DNA from 3 places in the Protofrankia sp. BMG5.30 genome. Region 1 is predicted to be linked to each of the others. Evidence: riboswitches for the same ligand, from Rfam matches in the RefSeq annotation. Region 1 holds a riboswitch; each other region holds the start of a gene.

The links. A riboswitch is a leader RNA that binds a small molecule or an ion and turns the genes downstream of it on or off. The one in region 1 is predicted to bind cyclic di-AMP.
Region 2: another riboswitch for cyclic di-AMP. It lies ahead of BL254_RS29420 (C40 family peptidase); the one in region 1 lies ahead of BL254_RS02700 (C40 family peptidase).
Region 3: another riboswitch for cyclic di-AMP. It lies ahead of BL254_RS19380 (transglycosylase family protein); the one in region 1 lies ahead of BL254_RS02700 (C40 family peptidase).

Annotation. Positions count from the first base shown of each region.
Region 1 is NZ_MOME01000005.1:225,167-231,042, forward strand. Features, by position in the region: gene BL254_RS02695 (PHB depolymerase family esterase) at 168-818, shown strand; gene BL254_RS02700 (C40 family peptidase) at 1,234-2,205, opposite strand; cyclic di-AMP (ydaO/yuaA leader) riboswitch at 2,394-2,564, opposite strand; gene BL254_RS02705 (4-hydroxybenzoate 3-monooxygenase) at 3,216-4,373, shown strand; gene BL254_RS02710 (hypothetical protein) at 4,383-4,757, opposite strand; gene corA (magnesium/cobalt transporter CorA) at 5,358-5,876, opposite strand, start outside.
Region 2 is NZ_MOME01000019.1:53,475-58,582, reverse strand. Features, by position in the region: gene BL254_RS12545 (S1C family serine protease) at 1-619, shown strand, start outside; gene BL254_RS12540 (peptidoglycan-binding protein) at 758-1,459, opposite strand; gene BL254_RS29420 (C40 family peptidase) at 1,941-2,666, opposite strand; cyclic di-AMP (ydaO/yuaA leader) riboswitch at 2,670-2,838, opposite strand; gene BL254_RS12530 (cold-shock protein) at 3,339-3,779, opposite strand; gene tkt (transketolase) at 4,093-5,108, opposite strand, start outside.
Region 3 is NZ_MOME01000039.1:70,895-76,002, reverse strand. Features, by position in the region: gene BL254_RS19390 (LLM class F420-dependent oxidoreductase) at 88-1,002, shown strand; gene BL254_RS19385 (NUDIX hydrolase) at 1,175-1,675, shown strand; gene BL254_RS19380 (transglycosylase family protein) at 1,908-2,231, opposite strand; cyclic di-AMP (ydaO/yuaA leader) riboswitch at 2,335-2,511, opposite strand; gene BL254_RS19375 (glycosyltransferase) at 3,480-4,787, shown strand; gene BL254_RS28625 (toll/interleukin-1 receptor domain-containing protein) at 5,066-5,108, shown strand, end outside.

The sequences.
Region 1 (5,876 bases):
GTGCCGTGGTTGCCATACCGGCCATGCTTGTTTGACTACTTTTAGTGATCATTCGGTGTCGCAAGCTGGTCGGGTGTGAGGCAGCACACTCCGGGTAGGTCCCGACTTGCCCACGACGCGAGGCGAATCTGCCGAATCGACGGCTCCTGGTGTGGTTCGGTTGTCTCGTGGTGTCGAATCCGCTGAAAGCCGGGAAACAGCTATGGGCCAAGAACCGCAAGCGGGTACTGATCATCGGTGCCGTGCTCGTGGTCGCCTGGATCTACGTGTCCCGTTCGGGTAACCCGGACACCGAGCGGGCAAAGATACCGGCGGGGTACCTCTCCGCCGAACGCGAGCTCGCCGTTCATGCCGACGCCGACCCCGGCAAGCCGCTGCCGCTGGTCCTCGTCCTGCATGATGACAACAGCGACGCGGGCGCGATCGAAAAGATCACCGAGGCCTCGACGCTCGCCGACCGACGGGACTTCGCCGTGGTCTACCCGGAAGCCGTGGACGGCGAATGGAGGTTGGACGATCCCCAGGGCGCGGACGTGCAGTACCTGCGTGACGTCGTGCGCTACGTGTCGCAGGAGCGGTCGAAGATCGACCAGTCCCGGATCTACATCTGGGGCCTTGGCGAAGGTGGGCGTGCCGCCCTCGCGGTTGCCTGCGCGGCGCCCGGCAACGGGCTGAAGTTTGTCGCCGTCGCGACGGTGGGGCCGGTCGGGCAGAGCCCGAGCTGCTCGCCAGAAACCCATGTCCAGCATGTCGATGGGGCGTGGAACGAACGGGTCACGCGCGCTCTGTGGGACTTCTCCAGGCAGTTCAAGGCGTAGGAGCGGGCGGTCCCGGTGGTCGTCCGCCATGGCTTGGGGAACTCGCGGAGGAGGCGCCTGCGGGGAGCTTCGGTCTCGGCCGGGCATCCGGTCGGTGGGAGGGGGCGGCTCCCGCCGACCGACCGGACTGTGGGGGGGGTCCAGTACGACCGGCCGGCGGAAGCCTCTTGTTCCGCCGGGCTTTCCGAGCTGGGGGGGTTGGCTCGGTCCGACCAGCGGAAGTCATCATCGCGGGATGCCGCCCGCGGAGTGCCGCCAGGTCGGTGTCGACATCGACCTGGCGGCAAGGTTCACGCACAACCGGAGGGGGAGGCTGTGTGGGAACCCGCCTGTGAATTGTGTTTATAAGGTTTGGTTATCAGTACACGAAGCCGTGTACTGATAACCAGCTGCGGACGCGGGCTGATCGGTTCAGTCAGAGAACCCGGCCGACAGAATACGACGTGGTGTAGATGMACCTCAGCGAGACGACGTCGCCTGACTTGGGCGCCACCCACATCTTACCATCGCCCGCATAAATACCAACATGGTAGATATTACCTGGCGTGCCGTAGAAAATCAGATCACCCGGCTGCTTGTTGTACTGCGATATCCGGGTGGTCGCCTCGTACTGTCCCTCGGCGGTGCGGGGGAGGTTGCGTCCCAACTGCTTGAAGACGTACTGGACCAGCCCCGAGCAGTCGAAGGTGTAGGGGCCCTCCGCGCCGTAGACGTAGGGCTTGCCGGCCTGCTGGGCCGCAAGATACACCGACCGTTCGCCGAACGAGCTGGCGGCTGCGAGTGCGCCCGAGATGGCGCTGCTCACGGCCGAGCCACTGACGCGGGCAGTCTGGAAAGGCCGGGGCGCCGGGGTATTGGGGATCACGGTCAACGTGCCGACGTTGGTCGACCGTGTCGACCGCAGAGCGTCGGTTCCGTCGAAAATCGCGGTGACCTGCGTGGTGGTGAGGACCTTGGCAGTGTAACTGGTGAAGCCCTGCTCGTTGGTGTAAAGGTGCTTGAAGGTCGCCCATCCCTCCGGCAGCTTCACCTGGACCTTGACGAGCTGGTTGGCCAGCGGCGCGTGGGTGACCGCGTCCTCAAGATGGAATCCCACCTCCACCGGCTGGTCTGCCTTCACGGAGACGTCCGGATTCGTGACTTTGAGCACGACACCGGTCTTGGGATGCAGGTCGGTCTGGTCGAGCACCTGACTGGTGACCGATCCGGAACCGTCCGTGGACAGCGGATTGATGGTGGAGGTGCGCAGGCTGGCCAGCGATGCCTGGCTGCCGAACTGTGATCCGAGCGTTATGGGCGAGGTGACGGAAGCATCGTCGGAATTTGAGTCGGCCGTGGCACATCCGGCCAGGGCGACACCGGACACCGCGACGGTACCGGTGGTCATCACGGCGACAGCGGCCCGAGCTCGCGAGCGGCCCGTTCCGGACTGCTGCGTGGGCGCGCGATGTCGGCCACGTGTCGGGCGGTCGACGTGCCGGTCGATCTGCTGCCGGCGGGGTGACGACGAAGCCGTCTGCGACGAACGCGATCGTAGTGCCGGATCAGGCTGCACATCATGCGRAGACAAAGTTGTGATCCTTCCCGTTCGCCTGCGAGGTGAGCTGTCGGGTTCGGGCTGGGCTGCCCGGTGGGTCGCGCGACCATCGCGCTGCGCACTTCACCCCGAGGACGACACCGCGGTTCGGTGCCGCCCGGTGGAGGATGGGTCCCCCGCTCCTGCCCTGGTGACGACTCGGAGGGAACACCGGGACCGCGGGCAGGATTCGGCAGTTCGGCCCGGTGTGTCGTGACGTCGGCGCGAGACTAGTTCATARGGATGGCGCTAGTAAACACTAGTCCCTCACAACTACCCCAAGTAGTTGTATGAAGTGTCATAGCCGGCTGTTCTACCCCATCCTCCTTCGCCGGCCGGGGCGGCGTCGGGTGCGACCAGCTGGCTTGTGACCTTCGGTCGCCCGGCTGACGTGCCGCTTTCCGTGACTTGCGGGATGCGGAGGATGACAATACGCCATAGCGGCGGCAGATGGTCGGCTGGGGGCCTTCGGGCACGGATAGTCAGCAATATCGCTACTTTGAGTAGCGATCAGCACTATCCGCCAACAGCACTCTGCTCCTTTTGCGAAAATTATCCGGTTTGTTGGTGTCGGGTTGTCGGCCTCCTGACGCGTGTCGGAATGTGACGTCGTACTCTGGCAGTGCCTCGCCCGGATCGGTTCGTCCGGGTCAGTCATGTGATCAGGGCAGCATGACGGGTGATCAGGAATCGTGTCGATGCTCCCGGGGGAGGCGCTCGCCGTGACGCGCTCCGCTCCGGGGTCCGCACCGGACGGGCACGGCGCGCTCCAGCCGGGCGCGTCTGCCTCGCGGCCGCGTCCTCGCCGGGTGGGCYTCGTTGTGATTGGCGCGGGTGTCGCGGGCCTGGTGGCGGCGGTCGTACTGGCTCGTCGGGGTATCGACACGCTCGTGCTCGAGGCCGCCAGCCGGGCCAGGGTGGAAAGCCGTCCACGTGCCGGGCTGCTCGGGCCGGCGGCGGTGGACGCCCTGGAGCGCAACGGGCTTGCCGACGGCCTGCGGGCCGAAGGTGCGCCACACCACAACTGTGAGTTCCGGCATCGTCGCAGAGCGTTTGTCGTCGAGTATGCTCGCCACGCGGGCGGACACCATCACGTCGTCTACCCGCAGCAGAAGCTCGTCGCCGACCTGGTTGCCGCCTACCTTGCCGCGGGTGGCGTCATCGAGTTCGGCGTCACTGACGTGATGCTGGACGCGCTGACCTCCGACCATCCCGCCGTCTCGTTCGTCACGGCCGACGGGCAGCGGCAGACAGTGGAAAGCCGTTTCATCGCGGGCTGCGATGGTCATCACGGCGTTTCCCGCGGATCGATCCCCGAGGGCGCGTTGCGCCACATCCGACAGCGTGACAGCGCATGGGCCTGGCTCGCCGTCCTGGCCGCGGTCACCCCGTCCACGGATAAGATCATTTATGGGGTCAGCCCGCGGGGATTCGCCGGCCACATGCTGCGTGACCACCGGACAAGCCGCTTCTACCTACAGGTGGAGGCCACGGCCGACGCCGCGGACTGGCCGGCCGAGCGGATCTGGGAGGAACTGCACGCCCGGCTCGCCGTGGACGCCGACTGGCAACTGGCGGAAGGGCCGTTGCTGGAGCCGCCGAACGTCATCACGATGGACTCGGTCTTCTACGAACCGATGCGGTTCGGACGTCTCATACTCGCCGGGGACGCCGCGCGCCGGGTACCACCGGCGGCGGCCAAGGGCGCCGGGCTCGCCATCGTCGACGGTGAGACGCTCGCGCTCGCGGTGGCGGCAGCCCTGCACGACGCGGACGAACGTCCGCTGAACGCCTACTCCGAGGTGTGCCTGGGCCGGGCCTGGCTGGCGCAGGAAGCATCGACGAAACTTCTGCAGCTGGTCAACGTCGAACTCGCCGACCCGTTCGCCCGGCGCCTGCAGGACGTTCGCCTGGACCGGCTCCGAACCTCACCGGTCGCCGCCGCCGAATTCGCGGACCACTATCTCTCCCCTCGTTAGGGCGTGTCGTTACTGGTGGCGGGTGCGGGGGGGCGGCCGGCGGGAGAGCAGACCGGAGGTCTGTAGGACCTGGAGTTCGATCGCGAGTTCGTGGACCTCCGGCGGCAGCGAGCGATGGCTGGCGGCCAGAGCGGCCAGGGCGGTCTGTGTCCGGTCCGCGAGGCTGTCCAGAGCACGCTGGTGCGTACGCATCTGGGCGCGCTCGTCCTGAATCGCGCGCAGCGTCTCCTCCTGCCAGCGCCGGGCACGCATCAGGTCCTCGCTGGCGCTCGCGGCCTGCCGCTCGGCGTCTTCCAGGCGTCCGAGCAGGTGGTCGAGCTGCTCCAGCCTTGCCGCGAGCTCTGCGACAAGGTCGTTGCGGACGGTGTTCATCGATGGGGTCATCGGCCCGCGCCGCCCTCGTCGTGGATGTGCGGGACGACGGCGCGCTGGCTGCCGGCGCCAAAGGTACGGCCGAGGATCGGGAGCCGCCGCCTGCCGCCGAGCGAGGATCGGGAGAACCGAGTAGGGAACGGCCCCCTGTGAAAGCCCGACACGATCCATTACGGTAGCTGACAGCGTGGTCCTCGTGAATCCCGACGGGGAGGTCGCGCCATGGGACAACCGGTACAATACGATCGAATCGTACAATTGGTCGTATGGCTGGCCACATGTCATGAGGCCAAGTTGGCCACATGACACGGCTGGTCGCGCGGATTGCCCGCCGGACGCGGCGGCTGGTCGGGCCGTCCTGCATTACCTCTTCTTCTCTGTCTTCTCTTCGGATGCCGCTGGACGGCCGCTCATGGTCCGGGCGGGATCGGGCGGGCCGTGAGCGGCCCACCGGGAAGGATTCCGGATTCGGCGGGAGCCCGGCCCGGCCGCCGATCCGCATGGCCGCCGATCCGCATGGCCGCCGATCCGCATGGCTGGCGATTCAGCACCGGAGCCGGTGGGCGGCGGGGCCGTCCCGATCCGCGCGGCCGAGGGCCCGGCGGGTTCGGCTCAGAGCCATCCGTTCCGTTTGAACGCCCGGTACAGGAAAAAACAGACCGTCGCCATCAGGCAGAGGACCGCCGGGTATCCCCAGACCTGGCGCAGTTCGGGCATGTGCTCGAAGTTCATACCGTAGATACCGGCTATCGCGGTGGGTACCGCGGCGATGGCGACCCAGGCGCTGATACGGCGCATGTCCTCGTTCTGCGCGATGGTGACCTGCGTCAGGGTCGCCTGCAGTATCGAGGAGAGCAGTTCGTCGAACCGGGCGATTCGCGCGGTGACCTCCTCAAGGTGGTCGGCGACGTCCCGGAAGTACGCCCGGATTCGTGGGTCGATCCCGATGACGCCGGGCTCGGCCAGCGCGCGCAGCGGTGCGTACAGCGGCATTATGGCGTGCTTGAACTCGAGGACTTCCCGTTTGAGCTGGTAGACCTTGCCGGTGTCGGGCCGCAGCGACCGCTGGAAGACCGACGCCTCGATGGCGTCGATGTCGACCTCTATTTTTTCGGTGACGGCCAGGTAGTC
Region 2 (5,108 bases), on a different contig from region 1:
CACGCTCTCCGTTGGTCAGCTCGTCGTCGCGGTGGGCAACCCGCTGGGCCTGACCGGCAGTGTCACCGCGGGGGTCGTCAGCGCGCTCGGGCGCTCCCTGCCCACCCGGGCCGGCGCCACCGTCCGCGTCATCGACGAAGTGATCCAGACGGACGCGGCGCTCAACCCGGGCAACTCCGGCGGTGCGCTGGTCACCGCCGACTGCCACGTCGTCGGGGTGAACACCGCCGTCGCCGGGATCGGGCTCGGGCTCGCCGTCCCGGTCAACACCACCACCCGTCGCATCCTCACCGCGCTCATGCGCGACGGCCGGGTACGGCGCGCCTACCTGGGGGTCGCCAGCACCCGGGCACCGCTGCCGCCACACCTGGCCGAGCGGTTCGGTCGGCGGCACGGGGTGCGGCTGGCCGAGGTCGTCGCGAACAGCCCGGCCGGTCACGCCGGCCTGTTCGCCGACGACCTGGTGCTCTCCGTCGCCGGACAGCCGGTCGCCACCCCGGGGGACCTGCAACGGCTGATGACCGAGGACACCATCGGCCGCCCGCTCGAACTGACCGTGTGGCGGCGCGGCGCGCTCGTCGACGTCATCGTCGTCCCGCAGGAACTGGCGCTGACCTGACGGCCGTTGTCCAGCGGTACGCACCGTCCGCGGGCGGCCCCGGCCTGGTGGGCCAGGGCCGCGGCCGCCCGCGGACGGTGGCGCCCCGGGCACCCGAGGGAGGGGGAGGTACCCAGGGCCGTCAGTAGCACCCAGCTGTCAGCCGCATGGGAACAGCTGGGCGTAGGTGCGGGCGCCGACTATTCCGTCGGCCACGAGGCCGTGCTGCCGCTGGTAATCCTTCAGCACCCTGGTGGTCCGCGGACCGAATATTCCGTCGACCGCGAGAGAGTATCTTAGATCGGTCAGCCGCTGCTGTACCCTGGCCACCTCGGTACGCAGTTTACTGCCGTTTCTCACGGTCGCCGCGGACGATGGGACCGAACAGTTCCGGCTGGTGTAGCTGATCCCGCTGACGGCCGGGACAGGGGTGCTCGACCGTGTTTTCGCCGCGCTCGCCGGGCTGGCTTTCACCGCCGCCGCGGCGGTGTTTCCCCGCGTCAGATAACGATGGTAGGAACCATTGGTGTAGGCGCTCCAGGCACGCACGCCCTGGCTGTCGCACACCTTCTTCGCAGCCCACGCGTTGGTGGCCGGGTCGTAGAGGCTCCTACCCGCCAGCCAGCTCGCGTGGACCCGCGCGTTGATCTGCCAGAGCCCGCGGGAGTCCTCACCGCGCGCGTTACGCGCCTTGGCGTTGCCACCGGACTCCGCGAGCGCCACCGCCACCCAGGTGCCCAGCGGCACCCCTCGGCAGCTGGGCAGCCCCGCGTTCGCGGCGACGCGGGCGATGGTCGTGTCGGCGACGACGGCGGACCCGGACGTCCCGGCCGCGCTGGCCGGGGCCGCGGTCAGCATCATTCCAGCCGTCGTCCCGATGAGCCCGACGGTGCCCGCTAATGCGGCGCCGTTGCACCGACCGGGTTTTCTGTGCCTTCCCCTGGCCATAATCAGACTCTCACCTAAAAGTATCGTCGAAAGGATCGCCTGTTGCCGGAAATTCCGACACAGTACTCCCTGGGGACAACTCGAGAACTATATTTCCCGAGTTCTCTCCCAGCCGCTTGGAAAACGTTATTCGGGTAGCCGAACAGGCCGTTTACCGCATTGTTTCAGGAGGCTCCGGTGTCGCCCACAGGGCGCCAAAAGGGTAATTCAATGCGCTTCTACGGGCGTTTTTCGAACATCTGGAACGGGAGCCAAAAGAATCCGACGAGGTTCCGGGAAAAACTGTCCGGAAACAACCGGGAGAAATTTTCGTGGCGTCCACCCGTGGTTTCCCGCGCTGTCCGCCCGGGGCTCCTGGACACCCCGTGGCCGCCAGCCCGGCCCGGGTGGCCGGTCACCTGATACGGCCGACCAGATAGTTACTGGTGTAGACCTTCTGGAGCCGGACCACGGCCCCGGTGTGCGGGGCGGCCCACATCATCCCGTTCCCGGCGTAGATACCCACATGGTGGATGCCTCCCGGCCGGCCGAAGAAAATGAGGTCACCGGGCTGCCGAGCGTTCTTCGACAGCTTCTGGGAGGCGTTGTACTGCGCGTTGGCCGTCCGCGGGACGCTGCGGCCAAGCTGCTTGTAGATGTACTGGACGAGGCCGGAGCAGTCGAACGCCCGCGGCCCCTTGGCACCCCACACGTACGGCTTGCCGGCCTGCTTCGACGCCAGATAGACGAGCTTCGCCCCGAAGCCGCTGGCGGAGGACGTCGAGAAACTCACCGGTTGCGCCGCCAGCGTGCCCGTGCCCGTGGTGGCGGCCGGGGTGACCGTAAAGGCGGCTGACCGGGYAGCGTTCGTGCTGGTCGTACTGGTCGTGGCGGCGTCGGTCCGGCCAGTCCCGCCCGTATCCAGGCCCCGGTCGTTCGCCAGGGCCGGCGAGGCCAGCCCGGAGAGGGCGACAGTGCCGGTGGCCGCGGCGGCGACCGCGGTACGCGCCGATATCCGGCCGAGGGTGGAGCGGGTCGTGGGCGCGCGATGACGACCGCGTCTGGGGCCGGGATTGGGATTGGGATTGGGATTGGAATGATGTACGGCAGCCGGACCTGAATTCACCTGATGTGCAGGCAACGCTGATCCTTCCCATACGCCTGCGAGGTTAGCTGTCGGGTTCGGGCCGGGAAGCCCGGTCGACGCGCGGATACACGCGGCCGACTTCACCCCAAGGACGGCCACTGTGGTGGCGGCGTCCGGCGGAAAGGTGGGTCCCCCGCTTCTGTCCTGACGATCGCTAGTCGGAAGACACCGGACCGTGGACAGAACTCGGCGTGCGGTCCGGTGCTGTTGAGAGCCCGGCCAACGTAGCGAACTACTTTCGGTAGTCGCAAGCGGCGGTTTTCTCGGCATGTCGACGTATAGCGCTCACTGTGCGTATCATTTACGCGTGCCGTCTCAGGACGACTGCCGAGACGGTACAAGCTGGCCGCAGCGTGACGGCGCTACACACCGCTTCCGTGGATAACCGGTGCGTATCGTGCAACAGCCGACGCGGACCGGCAACAACATTTTTTCCGCTGTTGTGTTTCTGTGTTTCGCAGCCGGGCAGGCGGATCGCCCGCGGGTAGGCGAACCGGCCAGCCGGAGCAACGTCACAGATCCGGCCGTACGCACGGTGTGGTCAGTGGTACGGCCGGCGCAGCGTGGCCAGCCGTGTGGCCGGCGCAGCGTCCGGGCAGCAACGACGTGCCCGGGCACCGGCGCGGGTCGACAGATTCCGGGCCGGCAGGGGCCCGGGCGGGCCGGTTATTGGGACTCGACCCAGCCGCGCGCCTGCGCGAGGGTGGTCAGCCGCTGCCGTATCTGGCTTATCTGGCCGCCGGTCAGGGTCGGCACCGACTCGATGAGCGTCTCGGTCAGCAGGTGCCGGAACTCCCCGACGGTGAGGACGTCGCACATGTCGTCGTCATCGGCGTCCGAACGCCCGTTGGCCGCGCTCGGGGAAGCCAGGGGACGCGCTGGCGCCGGACGGGCCTGGGCCCGACGGGCCAGGCGGACGACCGACGCCTTCGGGCCCCTGTCGCTTTCCTCCGCCTCGAACTCCACCAGCGTTCCGGGCTGGAACAGATGCTTCTCATCTTGAAGATCGTTTGCATGCATGAAAATATCGTCGCCGCCAGCGTCGGGCGCTATGAAACCGTAGCCACGAACCCCGTCGAAACGCAGAATCCTACCGGTACCCACCACGTCTGCCCCTGTACAACCTCTGTGCCAACCAGCTCTGTACCCAGTCAACTGCACACCAGACGAACCTGTGCACAACCAAACCCCAGGATCGCTCGCACGACCATGGGGCCTGTTCACCGTCTCAGGTGCGCACAGCCAGGTCAAGCCGACACCCGGAGCGCAAAACAACCGACAACAACCGACAACGATCGGCAGGGAACGATCGCGGAAACACCGGGACGGGCCGTCGGCCGACCGGCTCCCGCGGACTCCCCCGGGAACCAGCCGGCCGTCGACATCGTGACCGAAATCTTCGGATCCGGATCCTCGCGGTCTACGCCGGGTCACCAACAGCGCTGACGGCGGCCAGGCTCTGCCTGGCGGCACTGACCACCGCCTGCGGGGTGAAACCGAACTTGGTCTGCAACGCCCGCAGCGGGGCGGACGCGCCGAAGGTCCGCATACCGATGATCACCCCGTCCGGGCCGGCGTACCGTTCCCAGCCGAGCGTAGCGGCCTGCTCGACCACGACCCGCGCGCGGACCGCCGGCGGGAGCACCTGGTCGCGGTACTGCGCGGGCTGCCGCTCGAACAGCTCCCAGGACGGCAGGCTGACCACCCGGACGCGCACCCCCTGCGCGGTCAGCTCCTCGTGGGCGGCCAGGGCCAGGTGCACCTCGCTGCCGGTACCGATCAGGATCACCTCGGGATCGCCGTCGGCGGGGTCTACCAGCACGTAGCCGCCGCGGGCGAGCCCGGCGGCGTCGGCGTAGCGGGCCCGGTCCAGCGTCGGCAGCGCCTGCCGGCTCAGGACGAGCGCGGCCGGCTCCTGCCGCAGGCCCATGACCACCCGCCACGCCTGCACGACCTCGCTGGCGTCACAGGGGCGGATCACCAGCAGGCCGGGGACGGCCCGCAGCGAGGCGAGCTGCTCAATCGGCTGGTGCGTCGGCCCGTCCTCCCCGACCCCGATGGAGTCATGGGTGAACACGTGGATGACCGGCAGCTCCATCAGCGCGGACAGCCGCAGGGCACCGCGGGCGAAGTCGGAAAAGATCAGAAAAGTCGACCACAGCGGCCGCAGCCCGGACAGGGACAGCCCGTTGGCCACCGCGGCCGACGCGTGCTCGCGAACGCCGAGGTGCAGGTTGCGCCCGCCCGGGCTGGCGGCCTGGAAGTCCCCGGCGCCGTCGACGGTCAGCCGGGTCTTCGTCGACGGGGCGAGATCGGCGGAGCCGCCGACCAGCCAGGGCACCCGGGCGGCGACGGCGTTGAGGACCTTCCCGGAGGAGTCCCGGGTGGCCAGGCCCTTGTCGTCGGCGGGGAAGACGGGGATGTCGGCGTCCCAGC
Region 3 (5,108 bases), on a different contig from region 1:
CCGTGAAGTTACTGAAAGTAATCAGTCTCACCGCGTCCGGCGATACCGAGCCTACTGATGATCATATATGAGCGAAAGCAGGATCCGATGCGTGTCGGGATATACCTGGACGATCAGGGGCGGTCACTGGACGCGGTCGTGGCGGCGGCCCGTGACGGGGCGAAGGCCGGCTTCGCCAGCGCCTGGATGACCCAGTTCGGCGGGTGGGACGCGCTCACCGCGCTGGCGGTCGTGGGCCGGGAGACATCCGGTATCGAGGTCGGGACAGCGGTGGTGCCGACCTATCCCCGCCATCCGCTGGTGCTCGCCAGCCAGGCGCTGACGGTGCAGGCGGCCGTGGGCAATCGGCTCACCCTGGGTATCGGGGTGAGCCATCGGCCCATCGTCGAGGGCCAGTTCGGCTACTCGTTCGATCGGCCCGTGGCGTACCTGCGGGAGTACCTGTCCGTGCTGGTCCCGCTGCTGCACGGGGAGAGCGTCACCCACCAGGGCGCGTCCCTCACCGCCGTCGGCGCCGTTGACGTGCCGGGCGGCAAGCCGCCGTCGCTGCTGATCGGCGCGCTCGGCCCCGCGATGCTGCGGACCGCCGGTGAGTTCGCCGACGGCACGGTCACCACGTGGACGGGCCCGGCGACCCTCGCCGACCACATCGTGCCGACGATCACCCGAGCCGCCAGCGCCGCGGGACGGCCGGATCCTCGGGTGGTGGCGCTCAGCTTCGTCTGTGTGACCGCGGACGCCGACGCGCGCCGGGAGTGGGTCGCGCAACGGTTCGCCATGGTCGGCCAACTGCCCAGCTACCGGGCCGTCCTCGACCGGGAGGGTGTGGACGGCCCGGGGGAGACGGTCATCCTCGGTGACGAGGCGTCCGTCGAACGGCAGATCCGGCGGCTGGCGAGCGCCGGTGTCACCGAACTGGTGGCGCAGCCGATCGGCTCGGCACGGGAGCAGGCGACAGCGACCGACCTGCTCGTCGCGCTCAACACGCCGCCCGCCGGCTGACCTGGTGGGGGCGAGCTGGCCGGCAGACGGATCCGAGAACTGGCATCCCGCTGGCTCTCCCGTCCGGTGGAACGCCGATCCTCCGCGCCGCACGCGAATACAGTCGTAACGGCTGGGTGCGGGGGTGGGCGGACGGAGTCGGTTGTCGCTGCCGGAAGGAGTTGCCGCAAAGGTGAGTGGGTTGTTGGAGGACGGGGAGGCACAGCCGGTTCTCACCCGGGAGCTGAGACTCGCGGCATATGTGGTCTGCATCCGGGACGGTAAAGTGCTGCTCGCGCGCTTCGCCGGCGCGGGTCAGACGTTCTGGACGCTGCCCGGCGGCGGGCTCGATCACGGGGAGGATCCGCTTGCCGCGGCGATCCGCGAGGTCGAGGAGGAAACCGGATACGACGTCGTGATCGAATCCCTGCTCGGTCTAGACTCGATACGCCGGAACTTTCAGCGTGCGGTGGGTGTAGAAGCCGACCAGCAGACCCTGCGGGTCATTTACGCCGCCCGGGTGGTGGCCGGTGAGCTTCGCTACGAGGTGGGCGGTTCGACTGACCAGGCCGCATGGGTCGATCTTGAAGGGGTCCATGCTCTCGAGCGGATCGATCTGGTCGACATAGGGCTGGAGCTCGAACGCAGCCGCCCACCGCTCGGCCGGGTGGACCGGGACCGCTTCCGTCTCTGAAACCGGTCAGGAGTCACAGCCGGGCGCCCGGTGGAGATCCGACCGAAGTCCGATCTCCACCGGGATGACGCCGACTCCCCGGGACGAACCAGATGGTTACCTGGGGCACGGGCCGTCCGGGTCTACCGGATCAGCGAAGCCGGTCCGGTGGGAGGCCCGAGCATGAAACCAGAAACAGAAATGGAAAGAGCAGGGAAAGAACAAAGAATGCGGCCGTGCCGTCGGTGGACGGTCAGCCGATCTTTCCGGACCAGCAGTGCTTGGACGCGTACCACGGTCCGGTGCCCTGCTGCGAGTAGAGGATACGAGCGCGTTTCCACTGCTCCTCGGGGCTGGCCTGYTGCGGCAGACCGGACCCGCCGACACCTCGCCAGGTGGGTGGCAGGAACTGGAACAGCCCACCGGCGCCGATCTCGTTGACGACGCGCGGATTGCCACCGGATTCACACTGTGCGATGGCGGAGAGCACCTGGTCCGAGGCCGGTGCCGCGTTTGCTGGCTGGGATACCGCGACGCTGCCGCCGATGGCTGCGACAACAGCCGGAACGGCGATCATCGCGCGGGTGCGGGTCCTGATTCCCACGCGGTTACGCCGCCTGCTGTGCCTGGTCGCGCCGTCACGCGTATGTCCGTCACGAGTACGTGTCTGGGACATGATGATGTCCTTCCCCACGCCTGCGAGGTGAGCTGTCGGGTTCGGGCTGGGACTGCCCGGCCGCGTTCCGCGGCTTCACCCCAAGGACGTCCGATGCGCGACGCCCGCAAAAATTGGTTCCCCCGCTCCTGCCATTGGTTTGGCTTCCGTCGGCCGGGGCAGGATTCGGCGTGTCGCCCGACGGGTGCCTTCTTCGCGAAGGCACGGCGCAGACCATACGCACGGGTCCGACCTGGAAAGCAAGAGGGGACGGACGGCCGTGAAGATGAGCACACCTTATTTCTGATGTTGATTGTCGCACCGGTCATCCGGTAACGCGCGCGCCCGCGCGCTCATTATCTGGACGGGCATGTGACGCCGGCGAAGCGTGGCGATATCGTCACGATTCCGGCCGGGTGTTCCTGCGCGCGGCGTGGATGGTCGGGCCGAATTCGTGACCGCCGGTACCACCGTCACGGAAATGTTCATGGAAATGAACATGGAAATGCCCGTCGGAAGCTCGCCGAAAATGGCCGGGGAAGGCGGTCGAGACGATCGTGGAAGGCCGTGACAGTGGCCGGAGGGGTGCTCTTCGACGCAGCCGTCGCATGGCCGGAAGCGCCGCGCGGAGAAAGCGCTTGCCGGGGGCTGGCGGCGGTGTGGAAGGCGTGTATCGTGTTCGCCTTGCTCGCGCCGCTGTACCCGCCCGCGCCCGCCCGTGCCGTCCGGGCGGCTCGCGCGGCCGACGCGTGTACCCGATGCGCGCCAAACCCGTCACCGGAAGGAGCCCGGGGAATTCGATACCGCGCCGCCGTTCCCCTTGTCATCCCTGTGCCGCCGCTGCCAGGCCTGCCCTGGCACGTCCCGCGGGGAGGGCTGCCGGAGTGTTGACGAGTGGAGGCCGTTCGCGGCCTGCCCTGGCACGTCCCGCGCCCGGACGGCAGGGATGCCGTCCGGGCGCGGGACGCCGTCTACCCGCGATCTTCCAGCGGCCTGCCTGTGACCTTCCCGAGGCGACGCGACGCCGGCCGGGTGCCGCGACGCCGGGTGCCGTGGCACGGGCATCATGACCCGGAGGATTGGGACATTGACAGGTCATGGTGGGAGGAACTGACCACACAGCCGTGTCGACGGGCGCGTGCGGCCGGCTGATTTGCGAGGCTGACCGGCATGATGACGCTGGCGGCGTGCGCGGTGCTTTCGATGCTGGTCTGGCTGGTCCTCGCGGCCGGGCACGGAATGTTCTGGCGGACCGACACCCGGCTCGACGCCGCTGCCACCGGCGCGGCCGGCGGGCCCGAGCCGCCCGGCGGCTGGCCCGCGATCACCGTGATCGTGCCGGCCCGGGACGAGGCCGAGATGCTGCCGCACACCCTGCCGGCCCTGCTCGGGCAGGACTACCCGGGACGGTTGCGGATCTTGCTGGTCGACGACTCCAGCGACGACGGTACCGGCGATGTCGCCCGCGTCATCGGCCGGGCCGCGGGTGCTGGTGACAGGCTGACGGTCGTCGACGGCCAGCCGCGCCCGGCCGGCTGGGCGGGCAAGGTGTGGGCCATGGAGCAGGGCGTGCGCGCGGCCGGGCCCGACGCGCGGTGGCTGCTGTTCACCGACGCCGACATCGCTCACGGCCCGCACTCGGTGACCCGGCTGGTCCGCCACGCCACCGGTCGCGGGCTCGACCTCACGTCGCTGATGGCTGTGCTGCGCACGAGCAACCGCTGGGAGCGGCTCGTCATCCCGGCGTTCGTCTACTTCTTCGCCCAGCTCTACCCGTTCCGCCGGGCCAACCGGCCGACGGCGCGCACGGCGGCGGCGGCCGGCGGGTGCGTCCTGTTGCGCCGTGCCGCGCTGGAACGCGCCGGTGGGATCGCCGCCATCCGCGGCGCGGTCATCGACGACTGTTCGCTGGCCAAGGCCGTCAAGCGCGGCGGGGGACGGATCTGGCTGGGCCTGGCCGACCGCGGGCCCGGGGGTGTGCGCAGCGTCCGCCCGTACCCCGGGCTCGCCGACCTGTGGAAAATGATCTCCCGTAGCGCGTACACCCAGCTGCGGCATTCGCCCGTGCTGCTCGCCGGCACCGTCGTCGGCCTGGTGCTGACCTACCTGCTGCCGCCGGCGGCGGCCGTGATCGGGCTGGCGGGGGCTCTCGCCGGTGGCGGTGACGCCGCCGGCGCGGGCACCGGGGGCGCCGGGGGCACGGCCGCGCTGGTCGCCGGCATCGCCGGGCTCGCCACCTGGGCGATCATGACTGCCACCTACGTCCCGATGCTCCGCTACTACCGCCAGCCGGTGTGGACGGCCGTGGCCCTGCCCGCCATCGCCGCCCTGTACACGCTGATGACCGTGGACTCGGCCGTGGCGCACTGGCGCGGCCGAGGCGCCGCCTGGAAGGGTCGCGCCTACTCGCCGTCAGCCTCGTCCGCATCGTCAGCCTCGGCCCCGACGGTGGGCTCCGACAGCGCCACCGGCACCTGACCGTCCCAGCCCTTCCCCGCCGCCGCCAGGCGGGCATGCTCGTGCTGGCTCTCCCTGCCGGGCATCTGCGCTGATCGTGCTGCTCCTGGCGTCGCCGTGCCTCCCGCGCCCGCTCCGAGGCGTCGAGCGGCCCGACCGCCCGGGCTCCGCGCCAGCCGTGCCGACCGCGCCATGCCGGTCACGCTGGCCGGATCGCGGTGGCCGGCCGGCCGCCAACAGCGACGATCAGGGCATTACGATGCAGAGCGTCGTCGCGTCACGGTGTACGGGGGGTTGGGATGGCCGGCGGTTTCGACGTCTTCGTCTCCTACGGGCACGCCG